DNA from 2 places in the Sinorhizobium mexicanum genome. Region 1 is predicted to be linked to the other one. Evidence: riboswitches for the same ligand, from Rfam matches in the RefSeq annotation. Region 1 holds a riboswitch; the other holds the start of a gene.

Region 1 (7,199 bases):
CGCTGATCTCGGAGGTTTCCAGAAAGAGCATCTCACCCCGCACACCACGAAGGCCGGTCGTGGTGGCAATCGCCGCCGCGCCTGTGCATTCGACCACTGCCGAGAAGGACGTATCCGACGGCAGATCGGGGCTCCCGAGATGGAAGCGGACGCCTCTCTCGACGAGCGCGGTGTAAAGGCCGTCCATTGCCTTTCGCGGATCGAGATGGGCTTCTTCGGGAAAGAACAGCGCGCGCTCGAACCGGCCCGCAAGGTCCGGTTCGAGCTCTCCGATCGTGTTGCCGCCGACCCATTCGTATCCGCGGGTGCGGGCGGCGAAGCGGTCGAGCTCACCGCTGTCCCGTCCCGCGGCGATAACCAACGTGCCCCTGCGGAACACTTCGCCGGGGACGGCTTCTTCCCACCAGTCGGCCGCGGAAAGCCCGAGCGTCAAGACCGCTTCACCGGCCGCTTCGCGTTCGCAATAGGGCGCGATCATGCCGCCGGCATAGCTGGAAGCGCCGGCGCCGACGTTTTCCGCCGTATCGATCACCTCCACCGCGATGCCGCGGCGGCTGAGCTCGAAGGCGGCGGCAAGGCCGGCGACGCCGGCTCCCTTGATCAATACCGTCATTCCTACTCTCCCGGCTGCGCTTCTTCGCCGACCGGCATATAAAGATCGCCGCCATCGCGGTATTTGGCCGCCATGGCCGCGAGGCCCTCCTTCTGCGCCTCGGCACGGATGTCGTGGGAAATCCGCATCGAACAGAATTTCGGGCCGCACATGGAGCAGAAATGCGCGACCTTGTGCGCCTCCTTCGGCAGAGTTTCGTCGTGGAAGCTGCGTGCGGTCTCCGGGTCGAGCGAGAGATTGAACTGGTCCTCCCAGCGGAATTCAAAGCGCGCGCGCGAAAGCGCGTCGTCGCGGATGCGCGCGGCCGGGTGACCCTTGGCGAGGTCGGCGGCGTGGGCGGCAATCTTGTAGGTGATCACGCCCGTCTTGACGTCGTCGCGGTCGGGCAGCCCCAGATGCTCCTTCGGCGTCACGTAGCAGAGCATGGCGGTTCCGAACCAGCCGATCATCGCCGCGCCGATACCCGAGGTGATGTGGTCGTAGCCGGGCGCGATGTCGGTCGTCAGCGGGCCGAGCGTGTAGAAGGGCGCCTCGCCGCAGACTTCAAGCTGCTTGTCCATGTTCTCCTTGATCTTGTGCATCGGCACGTGACCGGGGCCTTCGATCATCACCTGGCAGTCCTTCGCCCAGGCGATCTTCGTGAGCTCCCCGAGCGTCTCGAGCTCCGCGAACTGCGCCTTGTCGTTGGCGTCAGCAATCGAGCCGGGGCGTAGGCCGTCGCCCAGCGAAAAGGAGACGTCATAGGCGCGGCAAATGTCGCAGATCTCCTCGAAGTGCTCGTAGAGGAAGCTTTCGCGATGGTGATGCAGGCACCACTTGGCCATGATCGAGCCGCCGCGCGAAACGATGCCGGTGACGCGATTGACGGTCAGCGGAATGTAGTGCAGCCGCACACCGGCATGGATGGTGAAATAGTCGACCCCCTGCTCCGCCTGCTCGATCAGCGTGTCGCGGTAGACCTCCCAGGTGAGGTCCTCGGCGATGCCGTTGACCTTCTCCAGCGCCTGATAGAGCGGAACAGTGCCGATCGGCACCGGCGAATTGCGGATGATCCATTCGCGGATGTTGTGGATGTTGCGGCCGGTCGAAAGGTCCATGACCGTGTCGGCGCCCCAGCGCGTCGCCCAGACCATCTTCTCGACTTCCTCGGCCATCGACGAGGTGACGGCGGAATTGCCGATATTGGCGTTGATCTTCACCAGGAAATTCCGGCCGATGATCATCGGCTCGGTTTCCGCATGGTTGATGTTGGCCGGAATGATGGCGCGGCCCGCCGCCACTTCCTGGCGGACAAATTCCGGCGTGACGTAATCGGGAACCGATGCGCCGAAGCTCTCGCCGTCGCGCGTGAGCGCCTCCCTTGCCGCCTTGCGGCCGAGGTTCTCGCGGATGGCGATGAACTCCATCTCGGGCGTGATGATGCCGGCGCGGGCATAGGCAAGCTGGGTGACGGCCTGGCCCGGCTTGGCGCGCAGCGGCTCACGGCGAACGGGGAATTCCGGCGTCAGCCTCTCGCCGGTGGCAAAGCCGTTGTCTTCCGCCTTGACGCTGCGGCCCTGATAGGTCTCGACGTCGCCACGCCCAAGGATCCACTGGCGGCGAAGCTCCGGCAGGCCCCGGTCGATGCGGATATCCGCGTTGTCGAGCGTGTAGGGGCCGGAGGAGTCGTAGACCGTCACCGGCGGCTCGCCGGAGGTCGGATGCAGCGCGATCTCGCGCATCGGCACGCGGATATCGGGATGGATCTCGCCGGGCTTGTAGACTTTCTGCGAGGCCGGAAGAGGACCCTGCGTGACCGATGGCGCTGCGAGAGGCTTGATAACATTCATCTTGAGGCTCCAAAGTTTTCGCGTTGGAGACCCAGTTCTGAAGCCGGAAGGATGAAAAGACGCTACGCCGATGGATCACGGGAACACACGGAATCCTGGCCTTCGCACGTCTGCACCGTCCCTACGCCAGTATGAACTGGATCAGGTTCAACGGGTCACTGCGCGCTTTAGCAGTATCTCAGCCCCTTGCCGGGACCCCCCTGGTGAATGAGTGCAAATAGTCACCGATATCGCCGCTGCGTCAACCCTGTTTTTTCGGCGGTTGGCCGGGTGCAGCCCGCATGGACGGTTGCAGCCCTTGGGATGCCGGAGGCCTGACCCTATGTAAGAAGGATCAAAATCCGGAGGTGTTCGCTCATGTCAGACAAGTCGATCAAGATTCCCGGGCCCGATCATCCGATCATCATCGACCACAATCCAGCGCGCGTCGTCGTCAAGCTCGACGGCCGCGTCGTTGCCGATACGCGCGATGCACTGACCTTGCGCGAGGCGTCCTATCCGCCGGTGCAGTATATTCCCCGCAAGGACGTCGACATGTCGCTCGTTGCGCGCACCGATCATTCGACGCATTGCCCCTACAAGGGCGACGCTTCCTACTACAGCGTCACGCCAGGTGGCGAGCGCTCGAAGAACGCCATCTGGACCTATGAAAACCCGCATGCAGCGGTGCGTGAAATCAAGGACCACATGGCATTCTATCCCGATCGGGTGGACTCGATCGAGGAATTGCCGGCGTCTTAGGGCGCAGGGCATACGCAGCGTCACACGCCGAGCTTTTGCCGCTCCGCCATCCGCCACGCGCGCGGCGTAGTTCCGAGGTGACGGACGAAGAAGCGCGAGAAATACGCCGCGTCCGAAAAGCCGAGGCGGAAGCTGATCTCCTGGACGCTGGCACGGGTGAAGACGAGCTCGCGCCGCGCCGCGTTCAAGAGCCTTTCGGCGATCACCTCGTGCACGCTCTGTCCCGTCATCGACCGGACCACGCGGTTCAAATGCGTCTGCGACAGACCGAGTTCGCGGGCGTAGAACGCCGCCGGCCGGTGCGCAAGAACGTGCTGTCGGAGCAGGGCGTCGAACCGCTCCATTCGGCGCTCGTTTTCGCTTTCCGCGGCAGCCGCGTCGACACGCGGCGCTTCTGCCAGCCGCGCCGTCAGCGCCAGCACCGTCGAGAGATAAGCGTCGAGCAGGCCGGTGCGGTGATTGCGCCGCGCCGCCCATTCCTCCGCCAGGCGCTGCAAGGTCTCGGCGACGTAGCGGCCGTCCTCGCTTTCGCCGAGCGGCGTCAGGCAAGGTTTTGCCAGCCATGTACCCAGTCTGCTGCGGCCGCCCGGAGCAGCCGGCAGGTGTGACGCGAGGATCGTGAAAACGAAACCGTCGATGTCGCGGGAAAAGCGGAAGCCATGGCTGACGGTGGGCGGGATGGTGATTACCGCCGGGGGAGAGATTGCCTGCGACGTCTCGCCGAATACGGCGTCGCCCGAGCCCTCGGCGATGTACAGGATCTGAAAGAAGCTCTGATGGCGGTGAAGGCCGATTTCCCAATGGTGCAGGCTGCTGCGCGAGGGGATCGTCTCGCAATGCAGCCAGAAATCAGGCCGTTCTCCGGACTCCTCGCCGTAAAGCTCATATGTCGGGACCGCCCGCTTCATCTTCTTCACCCAGCCGCGATGTTCGATAAGTGCAATTTCTTGGCTGAAATGTCCATTGAGACAAGCCCGGACGGCGCGCAAACTTCCTGACAAAAGACAATTTTTGTGCGGGCGCAACGTGGGGCAGCCGGTCCGCCGGCGGCCAAAAAGTTCGATCTCGCGCACCGCGTGCTCGATGGGAGGAGGTCCATGCGAACCCAGGTCGTCATTATCGGTTCGGGACCGTCCGGTCTCCTGCTCGGGCAATTGCTGACACAGGCGGGGATCGACAATGTCATCCTCGATCGTGCGAGCAAGGATCACATCCTCGGCCGGGTGCGGGCCGGCGTGTTGGAGGAGGGTACCGTGCGTCTGATGGACGAGGCGCAGTCCGGCAGCCGCATGCATGCCGAAGGCTTGCCGCATGACGGCTTTTCACTCGCCTTCGACGGTCGCGACCATCGCATCGATCTCTTCGGGTTGACCGACGGCAAGCGCGTGCTGATCTACGGCCAGACGGAACTCACCCGCGATCTCATGGACCGTCGGGAGGCAACCGGCGCATCGACGCTCTACGAGGCTGCGAACGTAACGCCGCATGATTTCGACGGCGACGCACCCTACGTCACCTACGAGAAGGGCGGCACCACGCACCGCATCGCCTGCGATTTCATTGCGGGCTGCGACGGGTCGCACGGGGTCAGTCGCAAATCGGTACCGGAAAAGTCCATCCGCACCTTCGAAAAGGTTTATCCCTTCGGCTGGCTCGGTATCCTCGCCGACGTGCCGCCGGTTAGCCCCGAACTGGTCTACGCCAACCATCCGCGCGGTTTCGCACTCTGTTCGATGCGATCGATGAGTCGCAGCCGCTATTACATCCAGTGCTCGCGCGACGATAAGCTCGAGGAATGGGACGACCAGCGCTTCTGGGACGAGCTGCGCCGCCGGCTGCCGGCCCACCATGCCGAACGGGTGGTGACCGGGCCATCCTTCGAAAAATCGATCGCGCCGCTTCGATCCTTCGTCACCGAGCCGATGCGCTTTCACCGGTTGTTCCTCGTCGGCGATGCGGCCCATATCGTGCCACCGACCGGGGCCAAGGGGCTGAACCTTGCAGCAAGCGACGTGCACTATCTCTACGAGGGGCTCATCGAGCATTACGAGGATCGCTCGAACGCCGGCCTCGACGCCTATTCGGTCCGAGCAATTTCGCGCGTCTGGAAAGCGGTCCGTTTTTCCTGGTGGATGACGACGATGATGCATCGTTTCCCGGACACGAGCGATTTCGATCAGAAGATCCAGGAGGCCGAGCTCGACTATCTCACCCATTCCCAAGCGGCCGCCATGGCGCTTGCGGAAAACTATGTGGGCCTGCCGTTTTGATCGCGACTTCGACATGGCCACCTCGGCCGCCCCAACGGAACTGCGGCGACGAGATCGAGCCTGCGTTTTGCGTGCCGACGCGTTACATTGGCAGGAGAACCTAGACGCAAGCTTCGTCGTGATAACATAACCCATCAGTTATGGAACGAGCGCTGACATTTCATTATTTATCGCGGTCGGACATGACAGACTGAGCATGAGGTTGAACGCTAATAAATAGACGATGCCGGACGGGAGTGAGCCGGCTATCGCAGGGAGGAAAAATGAAACGGACCATTCTCGCCGCACTGGCGGCATTGGCAATGAGCGGGGCAGCCGAGGCCGACACGATCAAGATCGGCGTAATCGGGCCATTTTCAGGCCCGTTCGCGCTGCAGGGCAAGAATTTCAAGGCGGGCATCGACGCCTATATGGCGCTGAACGGCAGCAAGGTCGGCGACGATGATGTCGAGGTCATCTACCGGGACGTGCCGCAGGCGGATCCGGCCCAGTCGAAGGCATTGGCGCAGGAACTCGTCGTCAAGGAGGGCGTGCAGTATCTCGCCGGCTTCTATTTCACCCCCGACGCGATGGCGGTGACGCCGCTGCTCGAGCAGGGGAATGTGCCGCTCGTGGTCATGAATGCCGCGACTTCGGCGATCGTCACCAAGAGCCCACTGGTCGTGCGCACCTCGTTCACGCTCTGGCAGACCTCCACGCCGATCGCCAAGGTCGCGAAGGATGCCGGCGTCTCGAAGATCATTTCGGTCGTCAGTGACTACGGCCCGGGCGTCGACGCGGAGAACGCCTTCAAGAAAGCGTACGAAGCGGCGGGCGGCGAGATCGTCGAGGCGGTCCGCATGCCGCTTGCCACCAACGATTTCTCGCCGATCATGCAGCGCGTCAAGGATTCGGGCGCCCAGGGCGTCTTCGCCTTCCTCCCGTCCGGCCCGACGACGCTCGGTTTCGTCAAGGCCTATAACGAAAACGGGCTCAAGGATGCAGGCATCAAGCTCTTTGCGCCTGGCGACCTGACGCAGGAGTCCGACCTCCCGGCGCTGGGTGAAGCCGCGCTCGGCCTTCAGACGACGTTCCACTATGCCGTCTCGCACGACTCTCCCGAAAACAAGACCTTCGTCGAGGCGGCCGGCAAGGCGATCGGCAATCCCGCCGAACTTTCCTTCCCTGCCGTCGGCGCTTACGACGGCATGCACGTCATCTACAAGATGATCGAGGCGACCGGCGGCGAGCAGGACGCGCAAAAGGCAGTCGATGCGGTCAAGGGACTTTCCTGGACGAGCCCACGCGGGCCGGTCTCGATCGACCCGGAATCGCGCCACATCATCCAGAACATTTATCTGCGCGAGGTCGCCAAAGCCGCGGACGGCTCCTATTACAACAAGGAGATCCAGACCTTCGAAAAGCAGGGCGACCCTGGCCTTGCGGCGCTGAAATAGCAACGGCCGGCTGTTTTGATGCGGGGTCGCCATGCTGCCCCGCATCATCGGCAAACAGGATGGATACATGCAAACCGTCTTCAGCATAGCGGTCGACGCGCTCGCTTACGGCATGGTGCTGTTCGTGATTTCGATCGGTCTTTCCGTCACCATGGGGCTTATGCGGGTCGTCAATCTCGCTCATGGCGCCTTTGCCATGATCGGCGGCTACATTGCCTCCTATGCGGCGCGCGACCTGGGTCTCGGCTATGGGATCGCGCTGATGATTGCGGTTTTCGGAACGATCGTCATCGCCATCCCCATCGAGCGG
Region 2 (7,199 bases), 960 kb from region 1:
GAGCCTCGTTTTGCGCGTGTCCGGAGATATTGCACACAGGCCACAACCCCATGCCCGGATGCAACCGCCGCATGGGGTCGGATCATGGCCGCGCACTAGGCGCCAAAGCCGCCGTCGATGGTATGAAGCGCTCCGGTCGTGAAACCGGCTTCGGGGCCAGCGAGGTAGGCCGCAAGACCGGCGACTTCCTCCGGGCGGCCATGGCGCTTGATCGCCATGAAGCTGTGCATGAAATCGCTCATCGGGCCGTCTTCCGGGTTCATGTCGGTCGATGTCGGGCCGGGCTGGATGACGTTGACCGTGATGCCCTTAACGCCAAAATCACGGGCGAGACCACGGGCCATGCCCTGCACGGCAGACTTGGTCAGCGCATAAGCGGCACCGCCTGCAAAGGGCATGCGATCACCGTTTACCGAGCCGACGATGATGATGCGACCGCCTTCGGGCATCTGCCGCGCGGCCTCGACCGCCGCGTGATAGGGTGCGCGCACATTCACGTCGATCATCCGGTCGACGGCATCCGCATCCACCTCCAGAGGATCGCCGAGAACCAGGGTTCCTGCGTTCACAACGAGGACGTCGAGCGCGCCTTGATCCTTCACGACCTTGATGACGGCATCGCGGTCCGAAGCATCCGATTGGATCGCAGTCGAGCCCGTTTCCGAGGCCAGTGCCTTTGCCGCCTCGGTTGCCCCGGCATAGGTGAAGGAAACGACCGCACCTTCATTGGCGAAACGCCGGACGATTGCCGCACCGATCCCGCGGCTGCCGCCGATGACGAAGATCTTCTTTCCGCTGAAACTGGTCATTGCTCTCTCCTTGAGAAAAAATGTAGTAAGTGCTACATAATATGAGCAGGAGACGAGCGCAAGGAATTTTGTAGTGCACGATACAAAAAATGCGAAACCGCGCGGTCGGCCCCGTGCCTTTGATGTCGATGAAGCCGTCGGCAAGGCGCAGGCACTGTTCCATCAACGGGGATACGACGCCGTCAGCCTCGCGGACCTGACGGGTGCGCTTGGAATCAATCCGCCGAGCTTCTATGCCGCGTTCGGCAGCAAGGCCGATCTCTATGGGCGTGCGCTCGAGCGCTACGCGAAGACGGAAGGCCTGGACTTCGAGCGCCTGCTTGCGCCGGACAAGGCATTTAACGAAGCGCTGGCAGCGCTATTCGAAGCCGCAGCCGTTGCCTATACGGCGGATCCTGGCGCCACCGGCTGTCTGGTGATCGAAGGCGCGCGCGGCGGAACGGATGCCGTCGCCTGCGATAAGGCAAAGACGCTCTGGCGTCAGAGCCGTCAGCTGGTGCGCGATGCGATCGCCCGCCGAGAGGCAGACCAGGCGGACGAGATCGCCGACTATGTGATGGCTGTGCTGGCGGGGATTTCGGCAAGTGCGCGCGACGGTCTCGACGTTAGCCGCCTGCGCGCGATCGGGTGCTGGGCATCGCGGGCCTTCATGCACGAGAGGACATAGGCACTTCGCGGTCAGTCGTGCTCGAGCTGCATCGCGGTGATCAAGCGCACGCGTGCGGCGAGCGCATCGATGGCGCGTTCGCCGAGTTCGCAGGCAACGAGATTGAGAAGGCTTGCTACTTTGTTGACAGACCGGCGTCGCTGTCCGATACAATGCCGACATTCCGAGGGGAGCACCGGGCGGTGCTGAGACGGCGGTGAGCCGGACCCTTGAACCTGATCCGGGTCATGCCGGCGTAGGAACGGGAACAGCACCCTTGAAGGCGCTCTCGCCACTTCTTCGCGATTTCCTGGATCTCCGTGATGTTCCAATCTGGAGACCGACAATGATGCTCAATCTTTCGTTTCTGCCTGTTGTCGAGGTGCAAGCCCGATGACGGCGATCGCGCTGACCATAGCCGGTTCCGATTCCGGCGGCGGGGCAGGCATTCAGGCTGACCTCAAGACATTCTCCGCGCTCGGTGTCTACGGCGCCAGCGTCATCACCGCCGTGACGGCTCAAAATACGAAGGGCGTCACCGCCGTCGCCGACCTTTCACCGGAAATCGTCGCGGCACAGATCGACGCGGTCTTTGCCGATCTCGACGTCGCTGCCGTCAAGATCGGCATGGTCTCGCGCCAGGAGACGATCGCCGCCATCGCCGGCGGGCTGCGCCGCTTCGGCAAGCAGGCGGTTATCGATCCGGTCATGGTGGCGACCTCCGGCGACCGGTTGTTGCAGCCGGATGCTGTGGCGACGCTGACGGAGGAACTCTTGCCGCTGGCGCTGGTCGCCACTCCGAACCTGCCCGAAGCCGCATTGCTGACCGGCCGTTCGATCGCCGAGGATGAAACGGAGATGGCGCGGCAGGCCGAAGTCATTCTGACGACCGGTGCCCGTTCGGTGCTGCTCAAGGGCGGCCATCGGACGGGCAGCGAAGCAACTGACCTCTTTTTTGACGGCACGACGCTTATCCGCCTCCCGGCAGCCAGGATCGAGACGAGCAACGATCACGGCACGGGCTGTACGCTTTCGGCGGCCGTCGCTGCCGGCCTCGCGCTCGGACGGCCGTTGATCGACGCGGTGCGCGAGGCGAAGGCCTACCTGCATGCTGCGCTTTCCGCGGCGAATACCTTGTCTGTGGGCGAAGGACGGGGGCCCGTGCACCACTTCCACCGTTGGTGGTGATATGGGGATGGCAGGGCATTATCGAAGCCGCATCCCAACACAGCCGCCGCCTCGGTGTCGCCATTGTTGCGATGCAACATGTTTTCGTCCAAGGTTAACGGATGACCGCGTGATTCCTAAAACGTAGCCGATTTACGGATAAAACAAGCGGCAATTTAAATCGCTTCAGCGGCCTTTGCGCGTCTCAGGACGCGCGGCGCTGTAGCCGGTTCCACGAAGGCAGAGGATAGATGCAGTTCCTTGCTCGTCGTTTGGAAGCGTTCAACCGAGACGAATTGCCGGACTGGCGCCGATCGCCGACGGTGCTGGGTCGCGCGCTGCGGCTCGTTCCGAGCCTCTTGGAGTTTTCCCTGTTCTATCTCCTGGCGTTCGCCATCCTCGCGGGCGTGGTGGCACTGATGGCGCTGGCCTGGATCTTCAGGGTCGATCGAAAGCCGTAGTAAGGACGTCTCGATCAGACGAGAAATTTCAAGGATTTAGATCATTTTATTGACCCAATAAAGTAACGAAATGATAGGCCTTGCGGCGTGCGTAGCTACCTACCGCATGTTTCCTTAGAGCAATTCCAGGAGAAGTGTGTAACGGTTTTCCGTCCGGAATTGCGTAGTTTCAAGGAGCCGATTCTAAGGATAAAAACATGCAGCGTCGCGCGTCGACGCTGCATGGCAGATGCGGGCATCCATTAGCTCACGCCGCGGGCCGGTCCCCGCTGATCGAATGCTCGACATAGTATTTGCCGTAACGGTGTCGATATTTCTCGACGCCGCCGAAGTCGCTGTACTTCGAAAGCTCGTCCATGTCGGTCTTGTTGAGGATGACCCCGAGCACCTTGGAATTGATTTGCGGCTCGGAATGGAGCACGTCGCGCACCAGTCGGGACGGTGTCTTTCCCCATTCGACAACGAAGATGAAACCATCTGCAAGCGGAGCAAAGGCCTTCGCATCCACCACAGGCGCGAGCGGAGCGAGGTCGACGACGACGTAGTCGAACGAACTGCGCGCATTCTCGATCAGGTTTGCCATGGCCGCCGAGGCGAGCAGTTCGTGGCTCTGATGGGGTTGATGGTTGGACGCCCCGCCGCCGACAGGGAAGATCGCAAGTTTGGTGCGCTGGTCGACCTTGATGCCGGCGGGCCAGGTGGCTTCACCCATCAGCGTCTCGACGAGCCCCGTGCGGGGGGCGGGCGTGATCATCTGGGTGAGGCCGGGCTTGCGGATATCGCCATCGATCAAGAGCGTCCGCTTTCCGCTGGCGGCCAACTGCGCCGCGAAGTTTGCGGCGATGACCGATTTCCCTTCGTCCGGAACCGCTGACACGATCCCGATCACCCGGCTGTCGTTGCCGTGCAGCATGTGATCGCAAGCAAGCTTGGCATTCCGGAAGGTCTCGGCAAAGGAGGATTGTGGCGCTTCGAGGACCATGCGCGACAGGCGCTGGAAGGCCACCGTCTCCTCGCCGAGTATTTCCGGTTGCCTGTCGGAGGCAAAGCGTGTGCGGACGAGTTCCGCACTTTTCTTTGTCCGTGAACCGATCAGCGGCACATAACCGAGCGACTTGTGACCGAGGATTGTGCGCACATCGTCTTCAAGCCGGAAGGTTCTCTCGCGGAACTCCTGGAAGGCGGCGAAGGCGCCGCCGGCCATCAAGCCGAGCACGGCGGAAAGTGCAAGCGTCAGGGTCTTCTTCGGGCTCGACGGGGCGGTGGGAACGCCGGCTTCGGAGATGACCCGAGCCTTGGCGATTGGGAAGGAGCGTTGCTGCGCGGCCTGCTCGTAGCGGCCGAGATAGGACTCATAAAGCGTCTTCAGAGCCGCCGCCTTCTGCTCCAGGTCCCTCAACTGAACGAGCGACTTGTTGGCATTCGTGTTTTTCCCCACGACTCCTTCGATGCTTTCACGCAGTGACTGCTCGCGCGAGCGGGCGACTTCATATTCATTCTTGTAGCTCGCCGTCAGTTGCTGCAGTTCCTGGTAGATCTGCCGCCCCATGTCGGCCTGCTCGGCCCTCAGTGATACAGCCTGAGGGTGGTCCTTGCCAAAGCTTCGGGCGACCTCCTGCTCGCGCTTCACGACGGCGAGATAGCGGGCCCTGAGGTCGCGGATCACCATGTTGTCTCCCTCTTTGGGAGAAATCGTCGCGTTGTTAACGGCGGTTTCCGGCCCCTGGTCGACAATCGACTTGAACTGGTTGTAGCGCGCCGAGGCACTTGCAGTGTCGGCCTGGGCGACGATGAGCTGGCTGTTGAGGTCCGACAATTGCTGTTCCGACATCAGCTCGCCGCGCGCGGCAGTCAGACCGTTTTCGCTTCTGAACTGCTCAACCTCGAGTGCCGCCGCCAGGGAGCGCTGCCGCAAATCCGTTAGGCGTTCCTGCAGCCAGACGGAAGCACGTTCCGTCGCTTCGAAATTGGCGTTCAATTGATCGGTGAGATATGCCTGCGCATAGCCACGCACGACGGTTGCGGCAAGGAGGGGGTCGTTCGACTTATAGGAGAGGGCCACCACCGAGCTTCGCGATACGCGCTCGACCGTGAGGGCCTGCTGGATCAACGCTGCCGCCGCCAGCCGCCGATTCTTGCGTAATACCTCCTCCGAAACCGTCGGACCTGACGAAAAGAGGCCGGTCGCTGTCCTCACCCAATCCTTGACGTAGGCAACCGGCGAAAGCGGCGGATTCATGATCGTCTGGTTCTCGGAAAGATTGAGTTTGTCGACGACCCGCAGGGCAAGCTCGCCGGACTTCAGGATCTCCACGGCGCTCGCGATCTGAGTGTCCAGCATTTGGCTGTTTGCCGGCGTTGGCTCTTCTTCGGCAAACTTTGACAAGTTCTCGTCGAGCAGAACCTGCGTCATGGACGTGTAGGTCGGTGTCGCGAAAAGCAGGTAGACGACACCCAGCATGATGAAGAGGACAACAAAGGCCGCGACCATTTTTGCCCTGCGGGCGGCAATCGCCAGAAGCCGATCAAGATTGATAAAGCCGTCGGATTCTTCCTCGGGGGGCACAATGCTCAAGGGGACACTTCTTTGTTTCATGGGGGCCGCTCTGTTCATTTTTTTCTCCGGTCCGTGCCGGCGGCTCCTGCTGTATGTTTCCGGAGCCGCCGGGAAACATTTGCTTATGCCGCTCGGATGCGGCTTTCGTGAGACAAGACGATCTCGCGAACGGATTCGAAGACCATGTCGCCGATATCCGCCCGGTCAAGCGCGAAGGCGACGTTCGCCTCGATGAAGCCTTGCTTCGAACCGCAATCGAAGGTTCTGCCCTCGTAGGGATGGGCGTGGAAGGGCTGATTTGCCGAAAGCTTCAGCATCCCGTCGGTCAACTGGATTTCGTTACCTGCGCCGCGTTGCTGGTGTGCGAGGATGGAAAAGATCTCAGGCTGGAGGATGTAGCGGCCGTTGAGATAGTAGTTTGACGGAGCCTCGCCCGCGGCGGGCTTTTCCACCATCTCTGTTACCGCAAATCCGTGCTTCACCGTTTCGCCCTTGCCGACGATGCCGTATTTGGAGGCGTCTTCGGGGGCGCATTGCTCGACGGCGACCACGTTGCCTCCGACCTCCTGGTAGAGATCCATCAGGCCGGCCATGCAGCCGCGTGGGCCGAATGAAACCATGTCGGGGAGCAGCAGCGCGAAGGGCTCGTCGCCGATAAGATCGCGTGCGCACCAGACCGCATGGCCAAGGCCGAGCGGGGCCTGCTGGCGCGTGAAGCTCACGGAACCGGCCGTCGGCAGCATGCTTTCGAGTTCGGAAATCTGCGCGCTCTTGCCTGAACGTGACAGCGACGAGATCAGTTCCGGCGTGTCGTCGAAGTGGTCTTCGATCGCCTGCTTGTTGCGGCTGGTGACGAAAACGATGTGCTCGATGCCGGCCTGACGGGCCTCGTCCACGGCGTATTGAACCACGGGCCGATCGACGATCGTCAACATTTCCTTCGGCACGGCCTTCGTTGCGGGAAGGAAACGGGTTCCATTTCCGGCAACGGGAATTACGGCTTTCCTGACGGTCCTGATACGGTCCATTCTATCGTCCTTTGCTTGTAAAAGGGCTGTCGCCCGGCGGGGATTGTTCGGTCGCCACCGTGATGGGGGCGGTGCTTGAGCGCGCCGCAAGGCGGCGCAGTCGTACGGCGATCGGCATGTGCAAATGCCGAAGCGCAAGGGGGTCGGCGAGCGCGGTCTTCAGCGCGCCGGCCAACGATCTGGTTTTCAACTGCTCGATGAGGACGAGAAACGAGCGCGCCTGGTGGAAGCCGCGGGTACGCTTGCGCTGCATTCTCTCGGACAGGATATCAAGCGGAAAGCGGCGCAGGAATGCCTCGTCCGCGGACATCATGGCGTCGATATGGTCGAGCTTGAGCACGCGAGAGATGGAACCCTCGCGGATATGATAGATATAGCCGGCCGAAGGCTCGATGGCGCAGCGGGCGCCGGAGGCAAGGGCGGAGGCAAGCAGAATGTAGTCCTCGCCGATCCGGAGCGCTTCGTCGAAACTGAGGTCATGCCTTTCGAGGAAGTGCCGCTCGAACACGGGCTTCATGTAGCCGAAGTTGT

The links. A riboswitch is a leader RNA that binds a small molecule or an ion and turns the genes downstream of it on or off. The one in region 1 is predicted to bind thiamine pyrophosphate.
Region 2: linked by a shared signal. The riboswitch ahead of thiD (bifunctional hydroxymethylpyrimidine kinase/phosphomethylpyrimidine kinase) and the one ahead of thiC (phosphomethylpyrimidine synthase ThiC) in region 1 are both predicted to bind thiamine pyrophosphate.

What each region holds. Positions count from the first base shown of each region.
Region 1 is NZ_CP041241.1:148,142-155,340, forward strand. It holds gene thiO (glycine oxidase ThiO) at 1-613, opposite strand, end outside; gene thiC (phosphomethylpyrimidine synthase ThiC) at 616-2,442, opposite strand; TPP riboswitch at 2,543-2,654, opposite strand; gene FKV68_RS24870 (DUF427 domain-containing protein) at 2,800-3,183, shown strand; gene FKV68_RS24875 (helix-turn-helix domain-containing protein) at 3,204-4,091, opposite strand; gene pobA (4-hydroxybenzoate 3-monooxygenase) at 4,281-5,453, shown strand; gene FKV68_RS24885 (ABC transporter substrate-binding protein) at 5,717-6,889, shown strand; gene FKV68_RS24890 (branched-chain amino acid ABC transporter permease) at 6,957-7,199, shown strand, end outside.
Region 2 is NZ_CP041241.1:1,119,659-1,126,857, reverse strand. It holds gene bdcA (SDR family oxidoreductase) at 96-809, opposite strand; gene FKV68_RS29365 (TetR/AcrR family transcriptional regulator) at 883-1,476, shown strand; TPP riboswitch at 1,633-1,735, shown strand; gene thiD (bifunctional hydroxymethylpyrimidine kinase/phosphomethylpyrimidine kinase) at 1,849-2,643, shown strand; gene FKV68_RS29355 (hypothetical protein) at 2,874-3,083, shown strand; gene FKV68_RS29350 (polysaccharide biosynthesis tyrosine autokinase) at 3,331-5,697, opposite strand; gene FKV68_RS29345 (UTP--glucose-1-phosphate uridylyltransferase) at 5,763-6,668, opposite strand; gene FKV68_RS29340 (glycosyltransferase family 2 protein) at 6,670-7,199, opposite strand, start outside.